2 regions of the Streptomyces sp. NPDC107575 genome follow, and region 2 is predicted to be linked to the other one. Evidence: riboswitches for the same ligand, from Rfam matches in the RefSeq annotation. Region 2 holds a riboswitch; the other holds the start of a gene.

Region 1 (8,750 bases), on a different contig from region 2:
CAGTCAGTGACCGCACGGCGGACGGCCGGGCCCGGCCGTCGAGCGGCGGCGCCCTCGAGACATTCGGCTAGCCTTTCCCGGCGGTGGGTCACGGGAAACCACTCTTAGGGTGATTATCACTCGGCGTGCCTAGTGTGGCGTTCGTTGACGCACCCCCTGTGACTGCCTACCGTCGACAAGGCAGGTCAATGAGGAGGTCGGCGTGAGAAGCAGCGGCGACGGTACGGCGACGGGCGGTCCGTACTTGTTTCACGGCAGCGCGGCCGATCACACTCCGCAGCGCCCGCAGGCCGTGCCTGTGGTGGCGGGGGAGAGCGGCTCGGCCGCTTCCGAGCAGCTGGGGTACCGGGGCCCGACGGCATGTGCGGCGGCCGGCATCACCTACCGGCAGCTCGACTACTGGGCCAGGACCGGCCTTGTCGAACCCAGCGTGCGTACCGCGTACGGATCGGGGACCCAGCGGCTCTACAGCTTCCGGGACGTCGTCGTCCTCAAGGTCGTCAAGCGCTTCCTGGACACGGGTGTCTCGTTGCAGAACATCCGGGCGGCCGTGCAGCACCTGCGCGAGAGCGGCTTCCGCGATCTGGAGCGGATGACGCTGATGAGCGACGGTGCGACGGTCTACGAGTGCACGTCGCCCGCCGAGGTGCACGATCTGCTCCAGGGCGGCCAGGGGGTCTTCGGGATCGCCGTGGGCGTGGTCTGGCGGGACGTGGAGGCCGCGCTCTCGCAGCTGCACGGCGAGCGCGTGGACACCGGCGAGACGATCGTGCCGCCGAACCCCACGGACGAGCTCGCGAGGCGGCGCGGCAGGGCCGTGTGAGGTCCGTAGGGCCGCGTTGTCAGTGGCGTAGGGCAGCATCGGGCATGTGAGAACCGCGCCCACGATCCTGCATCTCGACATGGATGCCTTCTACGCCTCTGCCGAGCAGGCGGCGAAGCCGAGCCTGCGCGGGAAAGCGGTCGTCGTGGGCGGGCTCGGGCCGCGCGGTGTGGTGGCCACGGCGTCGTACGAGGCGCGGAAGTTCGGGGTGCACTCGGCGATGCCGATGGGGCAGGCTCGCAGGCTCGCCCCGCATGCCGCGTATCTGGTGCCGCGGTTCCGGCTGTACCGGGCGATCAGCGAGCAGGTGATGGGCCTCCTGGGGGCGCTCTCGCCGCTGGTGGAACCCCTGAGCCTGGACGAGGCGTTCGTGGATCTGGAGGCCGGTGAGGCGGCCTGGGACGCCGCTTCCGCCGAGGCCGTGGGGCGGCGGCTGCGGGCCGACATCCGGCGCGTGACCGGTCTGACCGGGTCCGTGGGGCTCGCGGCGTCCAAGATGCTCGCGAAGATCGGCTCGGAGGAGGCCAAGCCGGACGGGCTCGTGCTGATACGTCCCGGCACCGAGCGCGCGCTGCTGGGCCCGCAGTCCGTGCGGATCCTGCCGGGCGTCGGGCCCGCGACGGCTGATCATCTGCGGCGGGCCGGGATCGTGACCGTGGAGGAGATCGCGGGGGCCGGCGAGGACGAGCTGGTGCGCCTGCTCGGGAAGGCGCACGGCAGCCATCTGTACGAGATGGCGCTGGCCCGCGACGAGCGGCCGGTCGTGGCCGAGCGGGACTCCAAGTCCGTATCGGTCGAGGACACGTACGACGTGGACATCCACGACCGGGTGCAGGTCCGGATGGAGGTGCGCAGGCTGGCCGGCCGGTGCGTGGAGCGGCTGAGAGCGGCCGAGCGCTCGGGGCGGACCGTGGTGCTCAAGGTGCGGCGCTACGACTTCTCGACGCTGACGCGCTCGGAGACGCTGCGGGGGCCGACGGACGATCCCGGGGTGGTGCGGGAGGCCGCGGCGCGGCTGCTGGAGAGCGTGGACACGACCGGCGGCGTGCGGCTGCTGGGCGTCGGGGTCAGCGGGCTGGCCGACTTCACGCAGGAGGACCTGTTCGCGCAGTTCGCCGCCGCGGAGGAGGAGGCTGCAGCGGCCGAGGAGCTGGAGGGGGACGCGGGGCCGGTCGAGCCCGTGGAGGCGGCCGATCCCGAGCCGGCGCCCGTGGAGCGCAAGTGGCTGGCCGGGCACGATGTGCGGCATGCCGAGTTCGGGCCGGGGTGGGTGCAGGGGAGCGGGCTCGGGCGGGTGACCGTGCGGTTCGAGACGCCGTACGCGGTGGTGCCGGGGAGGGTGCGGACGTTCCGGGTCGATGATCCGGAGCTGGAGCCGGCGGAGCCGATGCCGCTGGTGGAAGGGGCCGAAGCGGATCAGGTCGTCTCGTCCTCGGCGCCGGCGACCTTGCCGAACGAGATGTCGGGCGACTGAGGGGCCGTGATGTCCAGACCGTAGTGGTCGTAGAGCTGGAGCTCCTGCTCGGGGGAGAGATGGCGGCCCACGCCGAAATCGGGGGCGTCCTTGATCAGGGAGCGCTCGAAGGGCACGTGCAGCGTGCCGTCCGTGAAGTCGCTGGGCTCGAGGGGGACGAAGGCGTCGCGGCTGAACAGGCCGGTTCGTATCGCGGCCCACTCCGGCACGCCCGTGGCGTCGTCCAGGTACACCTCGTCGATGGTGCCGATCTTGGCCCCGTTGCGGTCGAACGCCTTGCGGCCGATCAGATTGCGCGGATCGACATCGGTCTGCACGGGCCCTCCAACTGATCGCGATGATCGCAACTCGTCTGTAAGGACTACGAAAGAGCACATTGCGTAAGGCGGCCACTCGGGGGCTCCGGCCAAGTAGCCGCTGGTAGGCTGGCAAATGGCTGCTGACCCCGTGCGGGAGAGTCCTCCGACAGTCGTCGGAAGGCGCCGAAGGAGCAAATCCTCCCCGGAATCTCTCAGGCACACGTACCGCACGGACGAGGTCACTCTGGAAAGCAGGGCGGGGTGCACGGTTTCCGCTCTCACCGACGGTGCAAGCCGGTGTGTTCCGTGTTCTCGCGGGGTGGGCCGGTGAAGCTCTCAGGTTGAGATGACAGAGGGGGAGGCCGTCCGGGTACCCGCGCCGTGGTGCCCCTCGTAGGTCGCAATGACCAGGAGGCCTCCGCAATGACCGCCAACCGTATTCCGCTCTCCCAGTTGGAGCGAGGAATCCCCTTCGAGCAGCGTCACATCGGTCCCGACGACGCCGCTCAGGCCAAGATGCTCGCGCAGGTCGGCTACGGCTCGCTGGACGAGCTGACCGCGGCCGCGGTGCCCGATGTGATCAAGAGCGCCGAGGCGCTCGACCTTCCGGCCGCCCGCAGTGAGGCCGAGGTGCTCGCCGAGCTGAAGTCCCTTGCAGAGCGCAACCAGGTGCTCGGCTCGATGATCGGCCTCGGCTACTACGGGACGTTCACGCCGCCCGTCATCCTGCGCAACGTCATGGAGAACCCGTCCTGGTACACGGCGTACACGCCGTACCAGCCGGAGATCTCGCAGGGCCGCCTCGAGGCGCTGCTCAACTTCCAGACCATGGTCGCCGAGCTGACCGGCCTGCCCACCTCCGGCTCGTCGCTGCTCGACGAGGGCACCGCCGCCGCCGAGGCCATGGCCCTCTCGCGCCGCGTCGGCAAGGTCAAGAACGGCGTGTACGTCGTCGACGCCGACGCCCTGCCGCAGACCATCGCCGTGATCCAGACGCGCGCCGAGCCGACCGGCGTAGAGATCGTCGTCGCCGACCTGAGCGAGGGCATCCCCGTCGAGGTCGCCGAGCGCGGTGTCGTGGGCCTGCTCGTGCAGTACCCGGGCGCCTCCGGCGTCGTGCGGGACATCAAGCCCGTGATCGACCAGGCGCACGAGCTGGGCGCCATCGTCACCGTCGCCGCCGATCTTCTCGCCCTGACGCTGCTGACCTCGCCCGGCGAGCTGGGCGCGGACATCGCCGTCGGTACGACGCAGCGCTTCGGCGTCCCGATGGGCTTCGGCGGTCCGCACGCCGGGTACATGGCCGTGCGCGAGAAGTTCGCCCGCTCGCTGCCGGGCCGCCTGGTGGGCGTCTCCGTCGACGCCGACGGCAACAAGGCGTACCGCCTCGCCCTGCAGACCCGTGAGCAGCACATCCGCCGCGAGAAGGCGACCAGCAACATCTGTACGGCTCAGGTGCTGCTCGCCGTCATGGCCGGCATGTACGCCGTGTACCACGGCCCCGATGGCCTCAGGTCCATCGCGCGGCGCACCCACCGTTACGCCACCCTGCTCGCCGCGGGGCTCACGGCGGGCGGCGTCGAGGTCGTGCACGGCGCGTACTTCGACACCCTCACCGTGCGGGTGCCGGGCCGGGCCGCCTCGGTCGTCTCCGCCGCGCGCGAGGGCGGCGTCAACCTGCACCTGGTGGACGCGGACCACGTCTCCGTCGCCTGCGACGAGACGACCACGCGGGCCCAGCTGGGCGCGGTGTGGAGCGCGTTCGGCGTCGACGCGGACATCGAGGCGCTGGACGCCGAGGTCGAGGACACGCTGCCGGGCGGGCTGCTGCGCGAGGACGAGTACCTGACGCACCCCGTCTTCCACCAGTACCGCTCCGAGACGGCGATGCTGCGCTACCTGCGCATGCTCGCCGACCGCGACTACGCGCTCGACCGCGGCATGATCCCGCTGGGCTCCTGCACGATGAAGCTCAACGCGACGACGGAGATGGAGCCGGTCACCTGGCCCGAGTTCGGCCAGCTGCACCCCTTCGTCCCCGCCGAGCAGGCGCAGGGCTACCTGACGCTCATCCGTGAGCTGGAGGAGCGGCTCGCCGAGGTCACCGGCTACGACAAGGTGTCGCTGCAGCCGAACGCCGGCTCGCAGGGCGAGCTCGCCGGTCTGCTCGCGGTCCGCGGCTACCACCGGGCCAACGGCGACGAGCAGCGCACCGTCTGCCTCATCCCGTCCTCCGCGCACGGCACGAACGCCGCGAGCGCCGTGATGGCCGGCATGAAGGTCGTCGTCGTGAAGACCGCCGACGACGGCGAGGTCGACATCGAGGATCTGCGCGCCAAGATCGAGCAGTACGCCGAGCAGCTCGCCGTCCTCATGATCACGTACCCGTCGACGCACGGCGTCTTCGAGGAGCACGTCGCCGACATCTGCGCCGCCGTGCACGACGCGGGCGGCCAGGTCTACGTCGACGGCGCGAACCTCAACGCGCTGGTGGGCCTCGCCAAGCCGGGCCGCTTCGGCGGCGACGTATCGCACCTGAACCTGCACAAGACGTTCTGCATCCCGCACGGCGGCGGCGGTCCGGGCGTCGGCCCGGTCGGCGTGCGCGAGCACCTCGCGCCGTACCTGCCGAACCACCCGCTGCAGCCGGCCGCGGGCCCCGAGACGGGCGTCGGCCCGATCTCCGCGGCGCCCTGGGGCTCCGCCGGGATCCTGCCGATCTCCTGGGCGTACGTGCGGCTCATGGGCGGCGAGGGGCTGAAGCGGGCCACGCAGGTGGCCGTGCTCTCCGCGAACTACATCGCCAAGCGGCTCGAGCCGCACTTCCCGGTGCTCTACAACGGTCCGGGCGGGCTCGTCGCCCACGAGTGCATCGTGGACCTGCGCCCGATCAGCAAGGCGACGGGCGTGAGCATCGACGACATCGCCAAGCGGCTCATCGACTACGGGTTCCACGCGCCGACCATGTCGTTCCCGGTCGCCGGGACGCTGATGATCGAGCCGACCGAGAGCGAGGGCATCGAGGAGCTCGACCGGTTCTGCGACGCGATGATCGCGATTCGCGGCGAGGTCGAGCGGGTCGCCTCCGGCGAGTGGCCGGCGGACGACAACCCGCTGCGGAACGCTCCGCACACCGCCGGGATGCTCGGCGGCGAGTGGGAGCACGCGTACAGCCGGGAAGAAGGTGTCTTCCCGGCCGGGGTGGTCGCTTCGGACAAGTACTGGCCGCCGGTGCGGCGTATCGACCAGGCGTTCGGCGACAGGAACCTGGTGTGTTCCTGCCCGCCGCTCGACGCCTACGAGGGCTGATCCACTCGGGGCTGTGCGTCCGCCGTCCGGTCGCGCAGCCCCGCAGGGCCCGTCCCTATGCCGCCGTCACCACCGTGCCCAGTGGGCGGTGCGGGGCGATGATCCTGCCACTGGGCAGCAGCTCGCCGGTGTCCTCGAAGAGCAGGACCCCGTTGCAGAGGAGGCTCCATCCCTGCTCGGGATGGTGAGCCACAGGCAGTGCGGCTTCCCTGTCCTCGGATTCCGCTGTCGGGCAGGCTGGCTGGTGCTGGCACATGGATGGGATCTTTCGCTGCGAAGTGATCTCGATGACGTGGGCTGTGCTTGCTGTACTGGCGGTGCTGGTGTTGCCGGTCGTGCTGCGGCTTGAAGGCTTGTTCATGGCCGCCCCCCGATTTCGTGAGTTCCGGAACCCAGTGTTGCCCTGTGGGCGTCAATCCGCAGGGATTTCCTTGCAGCGGTCCTTATGGGTTGTCAGACGCATCACCCGTGCGGACGGTTCAGTCCAACTGGACTCTCCCTTCGGGTGGTTAGGAGTGGTCGGTACGGGCTAGTCCGCTCGGGCAGGGCTGTGCCCCGCGACCGGACGGCGGACGGTGCGGGGCACAGAGTGTGCGACAGGGGCCGTCGGCGGACCCCGGTCGCTCAGGCGAGCAGGCCGGCCGTGGCCGGGGCCGGCGTCAGCCGGTGGGTCAGGACCGGCAGGAGCTCGGCCACCCGGTGCGGGCGGTGCGGGGCGATGCCGGGCGGGGCGGGTGCCAGCGGGACGAGGATGTCGTCGGCCGCCGGCTGGCCGCCCGCCGGGTCCGCGGTGCGCTCGCCGTGCAGCCACAGCGTGAGCATGTAGAGCTCGGGCACCGAGAGCAGCCGCGGCTGGTAGGCCTGGGGCAGCGACTCCGCCTGACGCAGGGCCCGTTCCGTGGACCGGATGTAGGGGCCCTCGAAGAAGTGCGAGAAGGCCCAGCCGTCCGGCGTGAGCATGGTGTCGGCCGCCGCCACCGCGCGCTCCCCGCAGCGGATCAGGAAACGCCAGCCGGTGAGGCGGGCCCTGGACGGCCCGGTGGTCTCGGTGATGTGGTCCAACACATGGAGTGGCAGCGGGAGTTCGGGTGTGGCGGGTCCCTGGGCGGCGCGCAGGGACGGAGTGCGTGCCTCGCGGACGGCGGTGGGGGAACCGAGGGCCGTGAGAACGCTGCGCAGGGCGGGCGCGGGAGCCGGTGGGACGTGCAGCGGCATGGTGGGTCGCCTCTCATTCGACAGGCATGTGATGCGAGGGCGGTGCGGGACGAGCGGACGGCGCTGTCTGCTGCGGGTGCACAGGGGTACACGGGCCAGAGGGGGCGGGGGTCCGGTCCGAACCCGGGCCGCGGGCGCCAACTCTCTGTCTCGCCAGCGGAGTTTATACGATGCGTGTTCACGGGGTGTTTCGGCTAGCACGCCGTCCGGATTTCGCAAGGTGCTATTCGGGCGCGCTTCTCATGGGGTTTTGTGGGCATTCTCCCCAACTTCGGCGGGGCCGCCCCGCGTGACCTCGATGTCTTTCGGTCGAGCGGTCGGCGCGTTCTTGTCGGCGTTTTTCACCAGGGCCGCGAACGACGGAATCTGCGGCCGGCCGCATGCCTGAGGAATGTGCCCGCGGGTAACCGCCTCGAGAGTACTGCTCCGCGGACGCGCGCGGGGCGTTACGGATCACATTGCCGGGGCATCATCCACCGTGACACGCGGCCGGGACGGAGCATCAACGGGTCGCCCGTGCGAGGAGGGGACGCTTCCATGGGGGAGAAGGTCGTTGCGGGCGCGGTCGGTCTTGCCGATCCGCGGCGGTACCGGGAGAAGCTCAAGGAGTGCCTGGAGGGGTTCGGGCGACTGCTGGAAGAGAAGCGCTTCGATCGTCCGCAGAATCTCATGGGGCTGGAGATCGAGCTGAATCTCGCCGGGCCCGAAGGTCTGCCGAGAATGATGAATGCGGAAGTTCTGGAACGCATCGCGAGCCGCGATTTCCAGACCGAACTCGCGATGTTCAATCTCGAAGTGAACATTGCCCCGCACCGGCTCGGCGGCCGCGTTCTCGACCAGCTCGCCGAGGAACTGCGCACGGGGCTCGGATATGCGGACCGCAAGGCGAACGAGGTCGACGCGGGCATCGTGATGATCGGCATCCTGCCGACGCTGAGCGCGGAGGATCTGGTCTCCGCGAACCTGTCGGACGTCGACCGGTACACCCTGCTCAACGACCGGATGGTGGCTGCGCGCGGCGAGGACTTCGCCCTCGACATCGCCGGTGTCGAGCGGCTGACCTGCACGTCCTCCTCGATAGCGCCAGAAGCGGCGTGCACGTCCGTGCAGTTGCACCTCCAGGTGACGCCGGGGCGATTCGCCGATGTGTGGAACGCGGCGCAGGCGGTGGCCGCCGTCCAGATAGCGCTCGGCGCCAACTCGCCCTTCCTGTTCGGCCGCGAGCTGTGGCGCGAGTCCCGGCCGCCGCTGTTCCAGCAGTCCACCGACACCCGGCCGCCGGAACTCGTGGCGCAGGGGGTGCGGCCGCGGACCTGGTTCGGGGAGCGCTGGATCGACTCCGCGTACGACCTCTTCGAGGAGAACCTCAGGTACTTCCCGCCGCTGCTTCCGATCCTCGACGACGAGCAGCCGCTCGACCTCATCGCCAAGGGCGACACCCCGAGCCTCGCCGAACTCGTCCTGCACAACGGCACGGTGTACCGCTGGAACCGCCCCGTGTACGGCATCGCGGACGGTGTCCCGCACCTGCGCGTCGAGAACCGGGTGCTGCCCGCGGGCCCCACCGTCACGGATGTCATCGCCAACACCGCCTTCTACTACGGCGTCGTCCGCGCCCTCGCCGAGGAGC
Region 2 (8,750 bases):
CTGCGTCCACCTGTCGATGTCCGACGCCAAGTGGTTCTACAACCAGGTCAAGCAGGGCGACCCGGTGACGATCACCGGTTCGCCCCGCGCCAAGGCCCCCGCCGACAACGGCTACGCGGCCTTCAACCTGAGCTGGGACGACTGGCTCGCGGGGAGTGCGTCGGGCGCCGGGAAGAGCGCCGCCCTCTAGCGCCCGACTCGTCCCCCCGAAGGGGACCGCTCAGCACTCGATGATGTTCACCGCGAGGCCGCCCCGCGCCGTCTCCTTGTACTTCACCGACATGTCCGCGCCGGTGTCCCGCATCGTCTTGATGACCTTGTCCAGGGACACCTTGTGCGAGCCGTCGCCGCGCAGCGCCATCTTCGCGGCCGTGACCGCCTTGACCGCCGCCATGCCGTTGCGCTCGATGCACGGGATCTGGACGAGGCCGCCGACGGGGTCGCAGGTCAGGCCGAGGTTGTGCTCCATGCCGATCTCGGCCGCGTTCTCCACCTGCTCGGGGGAGCCGCCGAGGGCCTCGGCGAGCGCGCCCGCCGCCATCGAGCAGGCGGAGCCGACCTCGCCCTGGCAGCCGACCTCGGCGCCGGAGATGGAGGCGTTCTCCTTGAAGAGCATGCCGATGGCGCCCGCGGTGAGGAGGAGGCGGATCACGCCGTCCTCGTCGGCGCCGGGCACGAAGTTCACGTAGTAGTGCAGGACCGCCGGGATGATGCCGGCCGCGCCGTTCGTCGGGGCGGTGACGACCCGGCCGCCCGCCGCGTTCTCCTCGTTCACGGCCATCGCGTAGAGGGTGATCCACTCCATGGCGTGCGCCACGGGGTCGCCCTCGGCGCGCAGCTTGCGGGCCGAACTCGCCGCGCGGCGGCGGACCTTGAGGCCGCCGGGCAGGATGCCCTCGTGGGACATGCCGCGCGAGACGCAGGCCTGCATGACGCGCCAGATGTCGAGGAGCCCGGAGCGGATCTCGTCCTCCGTGCGCCACGCCTTCTCGTTCTCCAGCATCAGGGCCGGGATGGACAGGCCGGTCTCCTGCGTGAGGCGGAGCAGCTCGTCGCCGGTGCGGAAGGGGTACTTGAGGACGGTGTCCTCGGGGACGATCGGGTTCTCGCCCTCGACCGCGTCTTCATCGACGACGAAGCCGCCGCCCACCGAGTAGTACGTCTTGGTGAGCAGCTCCTTGCCGTCGGCGGCGTACGCCCACAGCGTCATGCCGTTCGCGTGGTACGGGAGGGCCTTGCGGCGGTGCAGGACGAGATCGTCGTCGTAGGAGAACGGGATCTCGTGCGCGCCGAGCAGATTGAGGAGACCTTTCTCCTTGATCGTCTCTACGCGTTCGTCCGCCGTCTCGACGTCGACGGTGCGCGGCGAGTCGCCCTCCAGACCGAGCAGCACCGCCTTGGGGGTGCCGTGCCCGTGTCCGGTCGCGCCCAGGGAGCCGTAGAGCTCGGCGTGGACGGAGGAGGTGTGGGCCAGCAGGCCCTCGTTCTTCAGGCGCCGCGCGAACATGCGGGCCGCGCGCATCGGGCCGACCGTGTGCGAGCTGGACGGGCCGATGCCGATCGAGAACAGGTCGAAGACCGAGATGGCCACGGTGGGACTCCAAAGGTGGGTGGTAGACGCCGTTGTCTGCCGGACGAGCAAGAGTGCGGTGGAAGCGGCCGGGGCACCGCGCTCACTGTTTCCTTCTGGTTCCAGTGTGCGTGGTGCCCCGGTAGGACGTATGTACGCAAGGGTACGTAATCCGGGCCGAAGGGCCGTGGCTGCTACAGGCCCGGGTACAGCGGGTGCTTGTCGGCCAGGGCGGTCACCCGGGCCTTGAGCGCCCCCGCGTCGTACGACGGCTGGAGGGCGAGCGCGATGACGTCGGCGACCTCGCGGAAGTCGTCGGCGCCGAAGCCGCGCGTGGCCAGTGCGGGCGTGCCGATCCGGAGGCCCGACGTGACCATCGGCGGGCGCGGGTCGTTCGGGACCGCGTTGCGGTTGACCGTGATGCCGACCTCGTGGAGGCGGTCCTCGGCCTGCTGGCCGTCGAGCTCCGACTCGCGCAGGTCGACGAGGACCAGGTGCACGTCGGTGCCGCCGGACAGGACGTTGACGCCCGCCGCGCGGGACTCCGGGGTCGTCAGACGCTCGGCGAGGATCCGGGCGCCCTCGATCGTGCGCTCCTGTCGCTCCTTGAAGTCCTCGCTCGCCGCGACCTTGAAGGAGACGGCCTTGGCCGCGATCACGTGCTCGAGCGGACCGCCCTGGAAGCCCGGGAAGACCGCCGAGTTCAGCTTCTTCGCGAAGTCCTTGTTGCGGGCGAGGATGATGCCGCCGCGCGGACCGCCGAGCGTCTTGTGCGTCGTGGACGTGACGACGTCGGCGTACGGGACCGGGTTCGGGTGCAGGCCCGCGGCCACGAGGCCCGCGAAGTGCGCCATGTCGACCCAGAGGTACGCCTCGACCTCGTCGGCGATGCGGCGGAACTCGGCGAAGTCCAGCTGGCGCGGGTACGCGGACCAGCCGGCGATGATCACCTTGGGGCGGTGCTCCTTGGCGAGCCGCTCGACCTCGGCCATGTCGACCAGGCCGGCGTCGTCGACGTGGTACGGGACCACGTTGAACTGCTTGCCGGAGAAGTTCAGGCGCATGCCGTGCGTGAGGTGGCCGCCGTGCGCCAGGTCCAGGCCGAGGATGGTGTCGCCCGGCTTGGCGATGGCGAAGAGCGCGGCCTGGTTCGCGGAGGCGCCGGAGTGCGGCTGCACGTTCGCGTACTCGGCGCCGAAGAGCGCCTTCACGCGGTCGATGGCGATCTGCTCGGTGACGTCGACGTGCTCGCAGCCGCCGTAGTAGCGGCGGCCGGGGTAGCCCTCCGCGTACTTGTTGGTGAGGACCGAGCCCTGGGCCTCCATGACGGCGGCGGGAGCGAAGTTCTCCGACGCGATCATCTCGAGGGTCGACTGCTGGCGCTTCAGCTCGGCGTCGACCGCGACGGCGACCTCGGGGTCGAGCTCGTGCAGGGATTCGTTCAGTACGGACATCGGTGGGGTCAGCTCCCGGAGAACTCGGTGTACTCGTCGGCGGAGAGCAGGTCCTTGGGCTCGTCGCTGAGCCGGACCTTGAACAGCCAGCCGCCCTCGAACGGGGCGGAGTTCACGAGCGCCGGGTCGTCGACGACGTCCTGGTTGATCTCGGTGACCTCGCCGTTCACGGGGGAGTACAGGTCGGAGACCGACTTGGTCGACTCGAGCTCGCCACAGGTCTCGCCCGCGGTGACGGTGTCGCCGACCTCGGGGAGCTGGACGAACACGATGTCACCGAGCGCGTTGGCGGCGTGCTCCGTGATGCCGATGGTGGCGACGCCGTCCTCGACGGCGGAGAGCCACTCGTGCTCCTTGCTGTAACGCAGCTGCTGGGGGTTGCTCATGATGCGAATTCTCCTGTACGCGGGAAGGTGCTGGTGACGGAGGGGGCGCCCGGACGGGCGGGGGCTACTTCTGGCGCTTGTAGAACGGCAGGGCCACGACCTCGTACGCCTCGTGCGTGCCGCGGATGTCGACGCCGACGCCGGCCGTGCCGGGCTCCGCGTGGGCGGCGTCCACGTACGCCATCGCGATCGGCTTGCCGAGCGTCGGGGACGGGGCGCCGGAGGTGACCTCGCCGATCACCTGTCCTTCGGCGACCACGGACATCCCGGCGCGCGGGACGCGGCGGCCCTCGGCGATCAGGCCGACGAGCTTGCGGGGCGGGTTGGCCTCGGCCTTCGCCGCGGCGTCCTTGAGCGCGTCGTGGCCCACGAAGTCGTCCCCGTGCGACGTCTTCTCGAACTTCACGACGCGGCCTAGACCGGCGTCGAAGGGCGTGAGGGACGTCGACAGCTCGTGCCCGTACAGCGGCATGCCCGCCTCCAGGCGCAGCGTGTCCCGGCAGGACAGGCCGCAGGGGATCAGGCCGTACTCGGCGCCCGCCTCGGTCAGTGCCTGCCACAGCTTCTCGGCGTCGGCGGGGGAGACGAACAGCTCGAAGCCGTCCTCGCCGGTGTAGCCGGTGCGCGCGATGAGCGCCTGCACGCCTGCGACGGTGCCGGGCAGCCCCGCGTAGTACTTGAGGCCGTCCAGGTCCGCGTCCGTGACGGACTTCACGATCGCCGCGGAGTTCGGGCCCTGCACCGCGAGCAGCGCGTACGCGGCGTGGTCGTCGCGGACCTCGGCGTCGAAGCCGGCGGCGCGCTCGGTGAGGGCGTCGAGCACGACCTGCGCGTTGCCCGCGTTCGCGACCACCATGTACGTGGTCTCCTCCAGCCGGTACACGATCAGGTCGTCGAGGATCCCGCCGTCCTCGCGACAGATCATCGTGTAGCGGGCGCGGCCGTTGCCGACGGAGCCGATGTTGCCGACGAGAGCGTGGTTGAGCAGGTCCACGGCCCCCGGCCCGGACACCGTGATCTCGCCCATGTGGGAGAGGTCGAAGAGGCCGGCCGCCGTGCGCACGGCGTTGTGCTCGTCGCGCTCGCTGCCGTAGCGCAGCGGCATGTCCCAGCCGGCGAAGTCGGTCATCGTCGCGCCCAGCGAACGGTGCAGGGCGTCGAGTGCGGTGGTGCGGGTCATGGCTGGTGTGCTCCCGGTGGCATGACGGCGATGGCGGAGTCTCGGATCGCGCGCGAGACGTCCTCCCCATCTGTCATCGGAACCTGAGAGGTTCGCCCCGAGGGGGCTTGCACCTTGGGTGGGGGCGCCGTGTCACAAAGGCGCCCCACTTTTCAGATCTGCCTCGCCCGCGCGGTACGGGGCCTGAGAGATTCAAGGGAGGAACTTGCTCCTTCGGCGTCCGGGGACTCGTGGGTACCCGGAACTCTCCCGCGCGGATTCAAGCGGCCGGTATGCAGTTGCGCGCACATCATTGCATGCCCGTCCGACAGGGAAACCCCTTGAGGGGCATTACCTTCTCTTTACACTTGAGGGGCAAGGGTGACGTGACCGGAACGGGGAGGACGATCACGGTGCACAAGGCAGTGGCGGGGGCTTACGCGGTGTCGGCGTCGGCATCGGTGGTGGCGGGGGTCCGGATCCCCGGCCAGCGCTCGGTGCGCGACCTGCGCGGCCGCCGCGGGCACACCCCGCGCAGACTCGCCTTCGCGGCGGGCGACCTCGTCGTGCTCTCCGGCCTGCCCGGCAGCGGCAAGTCGACGCTGATGCGGCGGGCCGTCACCGAGATCCGGATCGACTCGCAGGACACCCGCGAGCGCTGGGCCGCGCGCATGCCGCGCTACCTGCCGTACGCGCTGTACCGCCCGCTGGTCCGCGTCGCGCACTATGTGGGGCTGCGCCGGGCGATGCGCTCGGGCGCGAGCGTCGTCGTGCACGACTGCGGTACGCAGGCGTGGGTGCGCCGCTGGGTGATCCGCACGGCGCGGCGGCGCGGCGTCGCCGTCCACCTGATGCTGCTCGACGTACCGGCGGACACGGCTCTCGAGGGGCAGCGGGACCGCGGCCGAGGAGTGTCCCGGTACGCCTTCGCCCGGCACCGCAGGGCGGTGGGCGCGCTCGTCAGCTCGACGGAGCGGGGGAAGCTGCCGGCCGGGATGGAGTCGGCGGTGCTGCTCGACCGGGCGGCGATGGAGGCGCTGGGAGGCATCACGTTCGGCGACTGACGCCGGGCCCCCGCGCAAGCGGACGGAACCGCACCGTGTCCAATTGTGTGTACGAGTTAAGGTCGGCGGGCACAGCAGCGGGCAGAACGGCAGAGGTTGATGGCAGTCATGGAGTTCCCAGGCACCCCGGAACCGGGTCACGGTCACGCCCAGGGGCACGAGGGCGGCTTCGGCCACCCCGCGCAGGGCTGGCCGGCCAACGAGTTGGAGGAGGTCCTCGCCGCGGCCCTCGGTCAGGAGGCGGGGAGTTCGGCGGGTGGCCGAATAGTCGAGGTCCTCGGCCGCAGCCACGTGTGGATCCCGCTGCCCCGGGGCGGCTCGAACGCGAGCAGGGACCTCGACCTGCCGAGCCTGGAGATCGAGGGCCAGGCCTACGTCCCCGTGTTCAGCTCCGAGCAGCAGTTCATGGCGGTCACCGGTGGCCGGATGGACTGCACGATCGCCCCGGCCGTCGAGTTCGCGCGCGGGCTTCCGCCGCAGGTCGGCATCGCCGTGAACCCGGACGGGACGGTGGGTGTGCCGCTGCCGCCGCCGGCCGTCGCCGAGCTGGCCCGCAGCGGTCGCACGGCGCTCGACGGCCCGGCGACCGGCGGCCGTGTGGTGCTGAGCGAGCCCGACTGGCAGGTCGACCCGATGGACTTCCTGGCCGCGGTGCGCGAGGAGTTCGAGGGGCTCGGCACGGTGCTGAGCGCGCGGCGCTGCCTCGCGACCGTGGAGGACGCGGAGCCGTCCCTCTTCATCGGCGTGGAACTGGCGCAGGCCGTGAGCGCGCCGAGCGGCGCGGGGGACCTTCCGCTGGACGCGCTGGGGCGGGCGCTGGGCCGTGCGCCGGTGCCCTGGGCCGTCAACCTGGTGTTCCTGGACGTGACACAGGACCCGGTCGCGGACTGGCTGCGTACACACGTACGGCCGTTCTACGTACGAGAAGGGTGACGGCGTCCGTCAAGTCGGTGTCAGTATCGCCGCTTAAGCTGGTTTCATGACGTGACCGGTCGGCGCTTCGCTTTCCGGCCACGTGTGGAACACGGACGTCTTTGAAGAGCCGAAGGGGCGGTTACGGGTGAGTGCGTCGGGCACGGGCGCGGCCAATGGGGCCTCCCCTGGTCGAGCGGAGCCGAGACCTTGGGGAAAGGTCGAGCACATGCTGCGCCAGGTGACGCCGGGACGCTACGACGCGTACGAGGCGCTCCTCAAGGCCCTCGCCGACCCCGCGGCCGGGCAGGTCTGGATGCTGCTCTGGCACGGCCAGGCCGGCTCCCCGGACGCCCAGTACGGGAACATGGAGGTGGACGGCTTCAGTTACGCCCCGTGCGTCACCTCCGCGCAGGAGCTCTCCGCCTCCGGCTGGTCGCGGGCGTACGAGGTGGTGAGCGGCGTCGACGCGGCGCGCACGCTCTACCCGGACCACTACGGGCTCTGGCTGAATCCGCACGCGCCGGGCGGCGGTGTCGGCATCCCGTGGCTCGATCTGCGGCGCATCGCGGGCGGCCTGGACCGGCAGCCGGCGGGCCCCCTCAGGCTCTCCGAGCCGACGATCGAGATCCCGCAGTTCTACGCGACCCTGACGCAGAACGCGCATCGCACGACGGCGATCCGCTCCCTGCGCCGCGCCTGGGTCCAGCCCACGCTGGGCGCGCCCTATCTCGCCATCGGCCTGGACGTCTACGACACGTCCCCGGCGTCCGTGGACGCGGTCCGGGCGATGATGCAGCAGTCCATCCCGGCGGTCCCCGAGGGCCTTCCGGTCTCCACGGTCGCGATGTCGGACGAGTACGACCCCGTGGCCATGTGGCTCCGCCAGGCGCGCCCGTTCTACGACCGGGAGGCGCATGCGGCGCCGCCGGCTCCGGCCGGTGGGGGCTACGGTTTTCCGCCGCCGTACGGGGCGACGTACTGAAAAGCTTGTCCTCAGACGCCGGACGGGCTGGAGAATTCCAGCCCGTCCGGCGTTTGGTCGTTTACGACCCAACTCGCCCGGTCAAAGGTGGGGTTCGACCACTTGTGACCCAACTGCCCACCGTCCGCCCCCCGTTCACGGCAGTCCGGATAACGGAACACCCCAGCCTGCATCACGTTTAGGCATCCTTTCGCCGTCAAGTCTGGCAACAGATCGCGCCCAGGTTGAAGACTCCCGCTCCAAGGGGGCTTCGCCTCTGTGTACGACGGACTGAACCACGCCGCCACAGCGGCAAGTGCGGGCCGGTCACCGCCGGTTGAGAGGGGTCCCTGCCACGATGACGGCACCATTGCACGACACGAGCGCAGAAGCGGAACCGAGCGCACCGGTCGAGCCTGTCAAGGGAGACGGAGAACGCAAGGTCGAGGGCCGGTCGCTCAAGCAGATCGCCTGGAGCCGGCTCAAGCGCGACAAGGTCGCCCTCGGCGGTGGCATCGTTGTCGTACTCCTCGTCCTGGTCGCGGTCTTCGCTCCGCTCATCGTCAGCCTGCTCGGCCACCCGCCGAACGAGTTCCACCAGGACAAGCTGGACGAGCTGACGAACCTGCCCAAGGGCGCCCTGGGCGGCGTCAGCGCCGAGCACCTCTTCGGCGTCGAGCCCAACAAGGGCCGCGACATCTTCAGCCGGATCGTCTACGGCACCCGCGTCTCGATGCTGGTCGCCTTCCTCGCCGCGGTCGTCGCCGTCGTGCTCGGCACCTTCTTCGGCATCATCGCCGGCTACTTCGGCGGCTGGGCCGACGCGGTGATCAGCCGCGTGATGGACGTGCTGCTCTCCTTCCCGCAGCTGCTGTTCATCATCTCCCTGGTCTCCGTCCTCCCCAACGACCTGCTCGGGCTGACCGGCAGCGGCGTGCGCATCATGATCCTGATCATGGTGATCGGCTTCTTCGGCTGGCCGTACATCGGCCGGATCGTGCGCGGCCAGACGCTCTCGCTGCGCGAGCGGGAGTACGTGGAGGCGGCACGCAGTCTCGGCGGCGGACCCCGGCACATCCTCTTCCGCGAGCTGCTGCCGAACCTGGTGGCGCCCATCACCGTCTACACCACGCTGATGATCCCCACCAACATCCTCACGGAGGCGGCGCTCAGCTTCCTCGGCGCCGGTGTCCGGCCGCCGACCGCCTCGTGGGGCGGCATGCTGCGGGACGCGCTCGGCA

What was found. A riboswitch is a leader RNA that binds a small molecule or an ion and turns the genes downstream of it on or off. The one in region 2 is predicted to bind glycine.
Region 1: linked by a shared signal. The riboswitch ahead of gcvP (aminomethyl-transferring glycine dehydrogenase) and the one ahead of gcvT (glycine cleavage system aminomethyltransferase GcvT) in region 2 are both predicted to bind glycine.

What each region holds. Positions count from the first base shown of each region.
Region 1 covers NZ_JBVKBG010000011.1:268,703-277,452, reverse strand. Annotated here, with positions in the region: gene ACZ7L4_RS40230 (bifunctional nuclease family protein) at 1-10, shown strand, start outside; gene ACZ7L4_RS40225 (MerR family transcriptional regulator) at 203-823, shown strand; gene ACZ7L4_RS40220 (DNA polymerase IV) at 870-2,297, shown strand; gene ACZ7L4_RS40215 (PRC-barrel domain-containing protein) at 2,240-2,614, opposite strand; glycine riboswitch at 2,738-2,834, shown strand; gene gcvP (aminomethyl-transferring glycine dehydrogenase) at 3,020-5,905, shown strand; gene ACZ7L4_RS40205 (DUF5999 family protein) at 5,961-6,161, opposite strand; gene ACZ7L4_RS40200 (hypothetical protein) at 6,530-7,120, opposite strand; gene ACZ7L4_RS40195 (glutamate-cysteine ligase family protein) at 7,658-8,750, shown strand, end outside.
Region 2 covers NZ_JBVKBG010000008.1:37,750-46,499, forward strand. Annotated here, with positions in the region: gene ACZ7L4_RS34940 (L,D-transpeptidase) at 1-190, shown strand, start outside; gene ACZ7L4_RS34945 (L-serine ammonia-lyase) at 221-1,591, opposite strand; gene glyA (serine hydroxymethyltransferase) at 1,765-3,024, opposite strand; gene gcvH (glycine cleavage system protein GcvH) at 3,033-3,410, opposite strand; gene gcvT (glycine cleavage system aminomethyltransferase GcvT) at 3,475-4,590, opposite strand; glycine riboswitch at 4,651-4,752, opposite strand; glycine riboswitch at 4,753-4,852, opposite strand; gene ACZ7L4_RS34965 (AAA family ATPase) at 5,013-5,633, shown strand; gene ACZ7L4_RS34970 (enhanced serine sensitivity protein SseB) at 5,742-6,566, shown strand; gene ACZ7L4_RS34975 (enhanced serine sensitivity protein SseB C-terminal domain-containing protein) at 6,694-7,530, shown strand; gene ACZ7L4_RS34980 (ABC transporter permease) at 7,868-8,750, shown strand, end outside.